DNA from 2 places in the Nocardioides sp. Soil796 genome. Region 2 is predicted to be linked to the other one. Evidence: riboswitches for the same ligand, from Rfam matches in the RefSeq annotation. Region 2 holds a riboswitch; the other holds the start of a gene.

Region 1 (4,207 bases), on a different contig from region 2:
ACGTCATCCAGGCGACCCGTCGCCAGTTCCAGGTGACCCGTCGCCAGTTCGCGAACTCACGACGGGTCGATCAGAACTGGCGACAGGTCGATCAGGGGGCGACGGTGACCGTCGGCTCGTGCGTCACCGGGAAGTTCACGGACGCGGCGATGAAGCAGTTCTCGCTGGCCTCGTGGTGGATGGCCAGCGCGGTCTCGACCTGGTCCGGCGCGGCGACGACCACGCGAGGACGCAGCACCACCGAGGTGAAGCGTCCGCCCTGGCCGACCTGTGCCATGGTGCCGACCGGCGAGTCGTCGTACGCCGTGACCACGACGCCGTGGTTGACCGCGGAGTGCAGGTAGGACAGCAGGTGACACTCGGCGAGCGCGGCGAGCAGCAGCTCCTCGGGATTCCAGCGGCCGCGGTCACCGCGGAAGGTCGGGTCGGCCGATGCTTCGAGGTCCGGCTTGCCGTCGGCGCGCAGGAGGACGTCGCGGGTGTAGTCGCGATAGCCGCTGGTGCCGGTGCCGCGGTTGCCCTGCCAGGTCAGGTCGAGCGCGTAGGTGTGGTCCATGTGCTCATCATCGCGGGTCAGGAACTACGGCAGTTCACCCACACCGGGCAACGGCGCCCGCTCAACACCACGCCGAAGCGGTCGAACTGCCGCACTTCTTCACCGCGCGGCGTCCGCACGTCCGGCACCGCAGCCGCGGCGGGCCCGGGCTCAGCAGCCGCCGGCCACCGCGGGGATGATCGAGACCTGTACGCCGTCAGCCGTGGGCGTCTCGAGGTTGTCGAGGAAGCGGACGTCCTCGTTGCCGACGTACACGTTGACGAAGCGGCGCAGGGCGCCGTTGTCGTCGAGCACGCGCGCCTTGATGCCCTCATGGTTGGCGTCGAGGTTGTCGAGCACCTCGGCGAGCGTGCCACCCTCGGCGGTGACCTCGGACTCGCCACCGGTGTAGGTGCGCAGGATGGTCGGGATGCGGACGGAAACGCTCATGGCTACTCCTGGGGTCGGGTGTGCATCAAGGATTGCGGGTTCGAGGCGCAAGAACCCACGGTTCGCGCATCAAGAATCCACGGTTCGTCAGAGGATGTTGGCGGCGACGAAGGCGTCGTAGGACGGGGCGATCGTGACCCGGGCGCTGACCCGTTCGGAGACCGCGTCGAGGGTCTTGAGACCGTGGCCGGTGTTGATCACGACGGTCTCGAGCGAGGTGTCGAGCTGTCCGGTCTCGACCAGCTTCTTGAGTACGCCGACCGTGGTGCCGCCGGCGGTCTCGGTGAAGATGCCCTCGGTGCGGGCCAGCAGCACGATCGCGTCGCGGACCTGGTCGTCGGTGATGTCCTCGACCGCTCCGCCCGAGCGCCGGCACACGTCGAGCACGTAGACGCCGTCGGCCGGGTTGCCGATGGCCAGCGACTTGGCGATGGTGTCGGGCTTGACCGGGCGGATCGCGTCGACGCCGGCCTTGTAGGCCACCGAGACCGGCGAGCACCCCTCGGCCTGCGCGCCGTACACGCGGTAGGGCTTGTCCTCGACGAGGCCGAGCTTGATCAGCTCCTGGAAGGCCTTGTCGACCTTGGTCAGCTGGGAGCCGGAGGCCACCGGGATCACGATCTGGTCGGGCAGGCGCCAGCCGAGCTGCTCGGCGATCTCGTAGCCGAGCGTCTTGGAGCCCTCGGCGTAGTAGGGACGCACGTTGACGTTCACGAACGCCCAGCCGTCCTCTTCGCCGGCGATCTCGGAGGCCAGTTTGTTGACGTCGTCGTAGTTGCCGTCGACGGCGATGAGGTTGTCGGTGAAGACCGCCGAGTTCACCTGCTTGGGCTGCTCGAGGTTGCTCGGGATGAACACGACCGTCTTGATGCCGGCACGGGCACCGGCGGCGGCGACCGCGTTGGCCAGGTTGCCGGTGCTGGGGCAGGCGAAGACCTTGGCGTCGAACTCGCGGGCGGCGCTGAGTGCGCAGGCGACGACGCGGTCCTTGAACGAGTTGGTGGGGTTGGTCGAGTCGTCCTTCACCCACAGGTTGTCGATGCCGAGCTCGCGACCGAGGTTGTCAGCCTTGAGCAGGCGGGTGAAGCCGGGCTCGGTGTTGGGGCTCTGCTCGATGTCGTCGGGCACCGGCAGCAGGGCCTTGTAGCGCCAGATGTTCGCGGGGCCGGCCTCGATCTGCTCGCGGGTCACGGCCGGGAAGTCGTAGGCGATCTCGAGGGGTCCGAAGCACTCCGGACACGCGTAGTGGGGACCCAGCGCGATCTGGTGGCCGCACTCGCGACACGACAGGCCGGTGGCATTGCCGAAGGCGCCTTCGCGGAGTGTCTTGCCGGCCTCGACTGTTGGTGCGCTCATGAGTCCTCCTTCTCATCTTCCCCAACGGCGTATCTCGCCGCGGGCCGGAATTAGCACCGTTTCCACGACTGATCCGGCGGGGCCGGGTCAGGGGGCTCGTGGCGGTTGCCGGGACTTCACTGGGCCGTTCCCTCAGTCCCTCTCGATGAGCTGTTGCTCAGCCTACGCAGCCTGTCTCACGATGTGCACATCGGGTCCGGGATGCGGACACGCTCGAGGCGTCGGAGTCGCGTCGATCCGTCGTCGTGCGTCGCCACGCGCGGTCGTCGTACGCCGTCTCGCACCAGGGCGCCTCGTCGTACGACGGCAGCATCCGGAACGCGCACCGAACGGACATGATTGGGTGGACCCATGGAGTTCATCTCCGCGACAGGTGAGGAGCGGTACGCCGCGCTGGTGCGTGTCGCCGCTGACAGTGTCATCGGACTCGACCTCGACGGCACCCTGTCGCCGATCGTCGACGACCCCAGCCTGGCCCGGATCCACCCCGACGCCGGCGAGGTCCTCGTCGAGCTGGCCGAGCACGTGGCCGCGATCGCGATCATCACCGGTCGGCCCGCCCGCCAGGCCCTCGCGCTCGGCGGACTCGACGACGTCGGCAACGCGATCGGCGAGATGGGCAAGGAGCTCTACATCTTCGGGCAGTACGGCAACGAGCGGTGGTCCTCGGTCAACCGCCGGGTGATCTCGCCGCGTCCGCCGCACGGCCTGGCCAGCTTCCTGCTCGGGTTGCCCTCACTGCTGCGACGGGCCGATGCATTCGACGCGTACGTCGAGGAGAAGGGGCTGGCGGTCGCCGTACACACCCGGCGGCTGCCGGACGCGACCGCCGCGTTCGAGCGACTCCTTGGCCCGGTCTCCGAGCTCGCCGCGGCCAACGACCTGACCGTGGAGCCGGGGCGCAGCGTGATCGAGGTGCGTGCCCCGGGCACCCACAAGGGCGACGCCGTGCACACCATCGCCGAGGAGCTGTCGACGCGCGGCTTCATGTTCGCCGGCGACGACCTGGGCGACCTGGAGGCCTTCGCGGCGGTCGAGGAGCTGCGCCAGTCCGGTCAGGCCACGCTGCTGGTGTGCTCGTCGTCCGACGAACAGGGCGCGCTGCTGCGGCGTGCGGACGTCTCGGTCGACGGGCCCGAGGGCGTGCTCGACCTCCTGCGGCAGCTCAGTCGCGACGCCGCCTCCGCCCGACTCTGACCGCTCGAGGGGCGGGTCAGGAGATGTAGTCGGGGGTGAGGATGACGGTCAGCCGGTCGCCGCCCATGGGGTCGACCGCGGGGATCACGCGGGCGATGCCGAGGTCCTTGGCGAGCAGCTTGCCGGCCGCCTTGAGCCGGGCGGGGTAATAGACAGTGGAGGCCGGGATCGTGCCGTGCCAGTTGTCGGAGGCCACGACCTGCCAGCCGAACGACTGGGCCTTGGACGCGGTGGAGCCCGCCAGTCCGGAGATGTTGGAGTTGTTGTAGACCTCGACGTAGACCTTGCCCTTGACGACCTTCTTGGGCTTCTTCTTCACCACGGGCGCCGGCTCGGGGTCGGCCGTCGGCGACGACGAGGTGGGCGAGGGTGCCGGCTGGGAGACGGACTCCATCTTGCCGTCGCCGCCGCGGTCCATGGTGGTGACGTAGGCGATGCCGGCCATGGCCACCGCGATGATGCTCAGGATGACGAGCGGAGAGGGGAAGGCGACACCACGGTCGTCTCTCGCGCGCACCGGATCAGACCTCGAAGCCGAGTCGGCGGGCCGAGCGCTGGCGTTGGCGTGCGGCCCGGAGGCGGCGCAGGCGACGGACCAGCAACGGGTCGGAGGCCAGCGCCTCCGGCTTGTCGATCAAGGCGTTGAGCACCTGGTAGTAACGCGTCGAG
Region 2 (4,207 bases):
ATCGCGTCGACCAGGCCGTATTCCACGGCCGCGTCGGCGGTGAGGATCTTGTCGCGCTCGATGTCGCGGCTGACCTCCTCGACCGGCTTGCCGGTGTGGTCGGCGATCATCTTCTCGAGCAGCTCACGCATGCGGATGATCTCGTTGGCCTGGATCTCCAGGTCGGAGATCTGGCCGCCCTGACCCTCGGTGTAGGGCTGGTGGATCAGGATGCGGCTGTTGGGCAGCGCCAGGCGCTTGCCGGGCGCACCCGCGGCGAGGAGTACGGCGGCAGCCGAGGCAGCCTGCCCCAGGCACACGGTCTGCACCTCGGGCTTGATGAACCGCATCGTGTCGTAGATCGCGGTCAGCGCGGTGAAGGAGCCACCGGGGCTGTTGATGTAGATGGAGATGTCGCGATCGGGGTCCATCGACTCGAGGCAGAGCAGCTGCGCCATCACCGCGTTGGCGATGTCGTCGCTGATCGGCGTGCCGAGGAAGATGATGCGGTCCTCGAAGAGCTTGCCGTAGGGGTCGATGCGCCGGAACCCGTAGGAGGTGCGCTCTTCCCACTGGGGGATGTAGTAGTTCATGGGGTCAGGCCTTTCCGTGGGCCGGGCGGCCTTCGTCTGCGGTCTCGCGGGCGTTGGTGATCACCTTGTCGATGAGGCCGTACTCGAGGGCCTCGCCGGGGGTGAACCAACGGTCACGGTCGGAGTCGCGCTCGATCTCTTCGATGGTGCGGCCGGTGTGGTGGGCGATCAGCTCACCGAGCTGCTTCTTGAGCAGCAGGCTCTGCTGGGCCTGGATCTTGATGTCGGAGGCCGAACCACCGATGCCGCCCGACGGCTGGTGCATCATGATGCGCGCGTGGGGCAACGCGTAGCGCTTGCCCTGGGTGCCGGCGCAGAGCAGGAACTGGCCCATCGAGGCGGCCAGGCCCATGCCGACCGTGGCGACGTCGTTGGGGATGTAGTTCATCGTGTCGTAGATCGCCATGCCGGCGTCGACGGACCCGCCCGGACTGTTGATGTGCAAGAAGATGTCGGCCTCAGGGTCCTCGGCCGAGAGGAGCAGGAGCTGGGCGCAGATCGCGTTGGCGTTCTGGTCGCGCACCTCGGAACCGAGGAACACGATGCGCTCGCGGAGCAACCGCTGGTAGATGTGGTCGTCAAGCCCGTAGGACGCGCCGCCGCCGTTGGCTTCGACAGAGCGTCGGGGCTCATTCATGTGGCTCTGATTCTGGTTCACGAGAGCGACATTAGCCGCCCGGACCGACACATCCACGCGTCGGACACCCCTGTTCGCCCACAGCAGATTCGACAGGCGGGGCCATCCCGGAGCGAACCCGGGATTCCCGGGTCGCGGCCGGGCAGGGTTCCGGCTAACATCCTGACCACGGTCATGAGTGCCAGCACCAAGCCCCGGCTTGCTGGCCGCCAACCCTCCTCCGCGGTGGGGTGGCCCGGGTGACGACCTGGCCCGTTGCGCGGTGCAACGGGCAAGCGCGGATCTCGACGCTTCGGGGTCCCGGAAACCCGGAGGTCACCCATGTCCCTGCTCGCCACTCTCCCTGCCGTCGTCGGTGCCGATCTCACGGTGCCCGTCGGCGACGGCGTGCTGCCGTACGCCAACCTCGACTACGCCGCCTCGGCGCCCTGCCTGGCCGCTGTGCAGGAGGCGGTCACCCGGGCCCTGCCGACGTACAGCAGCGTGCACCGGGGTGCGGGCTACGCCTCGCAGGTCACGACCCGCGCCTACGAGGAGGCACGCGGGACCGTGCGGGAGTTCCTCGGCGGGCCGCAGGCCGTGGTGTTCGTGCGCAACACCACCGACGCCTTCAACCTGCTGGCCCGGGCCGTGCCCAATGGCACCGGCGTGGTGGTCTTCGACTCCGAGCACCACGCCACGCAGCTGCCTTGGCGCCACGCCGTACGCCTCACTCCCCCGGCCACCCCGGCCGCGGCCGTCGCCGCCGCACGCGAGGCGCTGGAGGCCTGTCCGGTCGGGCCGCGACTCCTCGTGGTCACCGCCGCCTCGAACGTCACCGGCGAGCTGTGGCCGGTGCGGGAGCTCGCCGACCTGGCCCACGCGTGCGGCGCGCGGATCGCGGTCGACGCGGCGCAGTACGTCGCGCATCGACCGCTCGACGCCACGGGCCTGGACTACGTGGCCTTCTCGGGTCACAAGCTCTATGCACCCTTCGGGACGGGCGTGCTGGCTGGCCGGGCGGACTGGCTGCGCGCCGCGGCGCCGTACCTCCGCGGCGGTGGGGCGACCCGCAGCGTGGCCCTTGACGGGCGCGTCGAGTGGACTGCGGACGCCGAGCAGCGACACGAGGCCGGCACCCCCAACGTGCTCGGCGCGGTCGCCCTCGCCGCTGCCTGCCGCGAGCTCTCCGCCGACTGGGACGCCGTCGTGGCGGCCGAGACGCGCCTCCTCGAACGGCTGCGTTCGGGCTTGGCGCAGGTGCCCGGCCTGCGCGAGCTCAGCCTGTGGGGACCCGACCACCCACGGCTCGGCATCCTGGCCTTCACCGTCGAGGGCCACTCAGCCCGCGACGTCGCACAGCATCTCGCGGACAGGCACGGCATAGGCGTGCGCGACGGCAAGTTCTGCGCCCACCCGTTGCTGGCCCACCTGCTCGGCGGGTCCGGCGGCTGCGACGAGGACGGTACGGCGGTGCGCGCCAGCCTCGGCCTCGGCACGGTGGACGAGCACGTGGACCGCCTCGTCGCCGGGCTGCGCGAGCTGGTGGGGTGACCGGCTCGAAACGGTGCGGAGCTCAGCGCTCGACGGCGGCCTTCAACCGGTCGAGGGTGCGGGCCATGCCGGCCTCGAGCTCGTCGGCGTGGTCCTCCTTGCCACCGAGGGCCAGGGTGGCGAACACCCTGCCCAGAAGGGTCAGCTGCCGTGGCACGGGCCGACGGTGCACGACACGGGTGCCGCTTCCCGACTCCTCCAGCTCGTAGATCCAGCGGGCGCCGCTGGACGTGGTGTCCCAGCTGAGGCGGCGGACCGGCTCGACCTCGGCGACCACGTTGCGCGTCGGCCACACGACGAGCTTGCGCCGGTTCACGCCGAGGTACCACTGCCCGACGCGCAGGCCGCCCCTCTTCAGCGGCAGCATGCGCACGGTCTCGGGACTCAGCTCGGGCATCCGGGAGAGGTCCGAGAGCACCGCCCAGACCTGCTGGGGCGTCGCCTCGATCGTGGTCTCGGCGCGCAGCTCTCGCTCGGCGGTCATCGCAGCCAGCTCCTCATCGCGTCGTGGACGTCGGGGTGGTTGAGCAACCCGAAGTGGTCGGATCGTGGCACGTGCAGCACGTCGGCGTCCGGGAAGAGGTCGGGGTGCCTGCGGGAGCGGCCGTGCGCGGACGGCACCCGCACCAGCAGGTCACCGACCAGGTGCCCGACGGGGTGCCGGGCCGACCCGGTGAGCGTCGCCGCGACGAGGCGGTAGTGCACCCCGGGCAGCGGCGGTACGTCGTGGCCGAGTCCGTCGACCAGGTCCTCGATGCCGACCGAGCGGTGGTCGAGGATGCGCCCGAACGCCGAGGTCTCCGGCAGGTGGGCCAGCAGCCGGCTGCCGTGGCCGACGGCGATCGCGAGCGGTGCTCCGGCGTGGGGGCTGCCCAGGGTGATCACGTCGCTGATCAGGCCCGTCCACGGCCGGTCGTCGTCGATCGCGACGGCGCAGGCGGCGCGCGCCACGAGCCCGCCCATCGAGTGGCCGACGAGGGCGATCTGCGAGACCTCGACGGGCCACCCCGTGGTGAGGTCGCGCAGCAGGGCGGCCACCTCGATGCCGTTCTCGCGGATCGGACGGCCGGTGTTGAGCCGCACCATGACCACGCTCCAGCCGAGGCCGGCCAGGGTCTCGGCGTACGTGCTGCCGACGGTGTCGCGGTGGAGGTCCCAGAAGGACTCGTTCTCGGACAGCCCGTGGAGGAGCACGGCGACCCGGCCGGTCGCAGCCGGGAAGGCCTCGGCGAGGGCGTCGGGCGTAACCGGCACGTCGCGGCCGTCGCGTCGTACGGCGGTGGTGATCGAGAGGCGCGACCCCTCGTCAGCGAAGCGGTCGCCGATCAGCCCGTTGAGCGCGGCCCGGACGAACCTGCCGCGCGGCGAGTCGTCGAGGCGTGGGCCGACGCCTTGGCTGCCGGCGGCCTTCAGGGCGACGGTCCCGGCGGAGAGTGCGACGCCGATCGAGGTGTAGACGGTCGAC

Evidence for each region. A riboswitch is a leader RNA that binds a small molecule or an ion and turns the genes downstream of it on or off. The one in region 2 is predicted to bind S-adenosylmethionine.
Region 1: another riboswitch for S-adenosylmethionine. It lies ahead of thrC (threonine synthase); the one in region 2 lies ahead of ASH02_RS07475 (aminotransferase class V-fold PLP-dependent enzyme).

Annotation. Positions count from the first base shown of each region.
Region 1 is NZ_LMSQ01000018.1:485,868-490,074, forward strand. Features, by position in the region: gene ASH02_RS13730 (OsmC family protein) at 92-556, opposite strand; gene ASH02_RS13735 (MoaD/ThiS family protein) at 707-985, opposite strand; gene thrC (threonine synthase) at 1,073-2,341, opposite strand; SAM riboswitch class I at 2,351-2,493, opposite strand; gene otsB (trehalose-phosphatase) at 2,693-3,538, shown strand; gene ASH02_RS13750 (LytR C-terminal domain-containing protein) at 3,555-4,055, opposite strand; gene ASH02_RS13755 (DUF3263 domain-containing protein) at 4,060-4,207, opposite strand, start outside.
Region 2 is NZ_LMSQ01000017.1:94,907-99,113, reverse strand. Features, by position in the region: gene ASH02_RS07485 (ATP-dependent Clp protease proteolytic subunit) at 1-572, opposite strand, end outside; gene ASH02_RS07480 (ATP-dependent Clp protease proteolytic subunit) at 577-1,209, opposite strand; SAM riboswitch class IV at 1,380-1,493, shown strand; gene ASH02_RS07475 (aminotransferase class V-fold PLP-dependent enzyme) at 1,531-2,742, shown strand; gene ASH02_RS07470 (SRPBCC family protein) at 2,765-3,226, opposite strand; gene ASH02_RS07465 (lipase family alpha/beta hydrolase) at 3,223-4,207, opposite strand, start outside.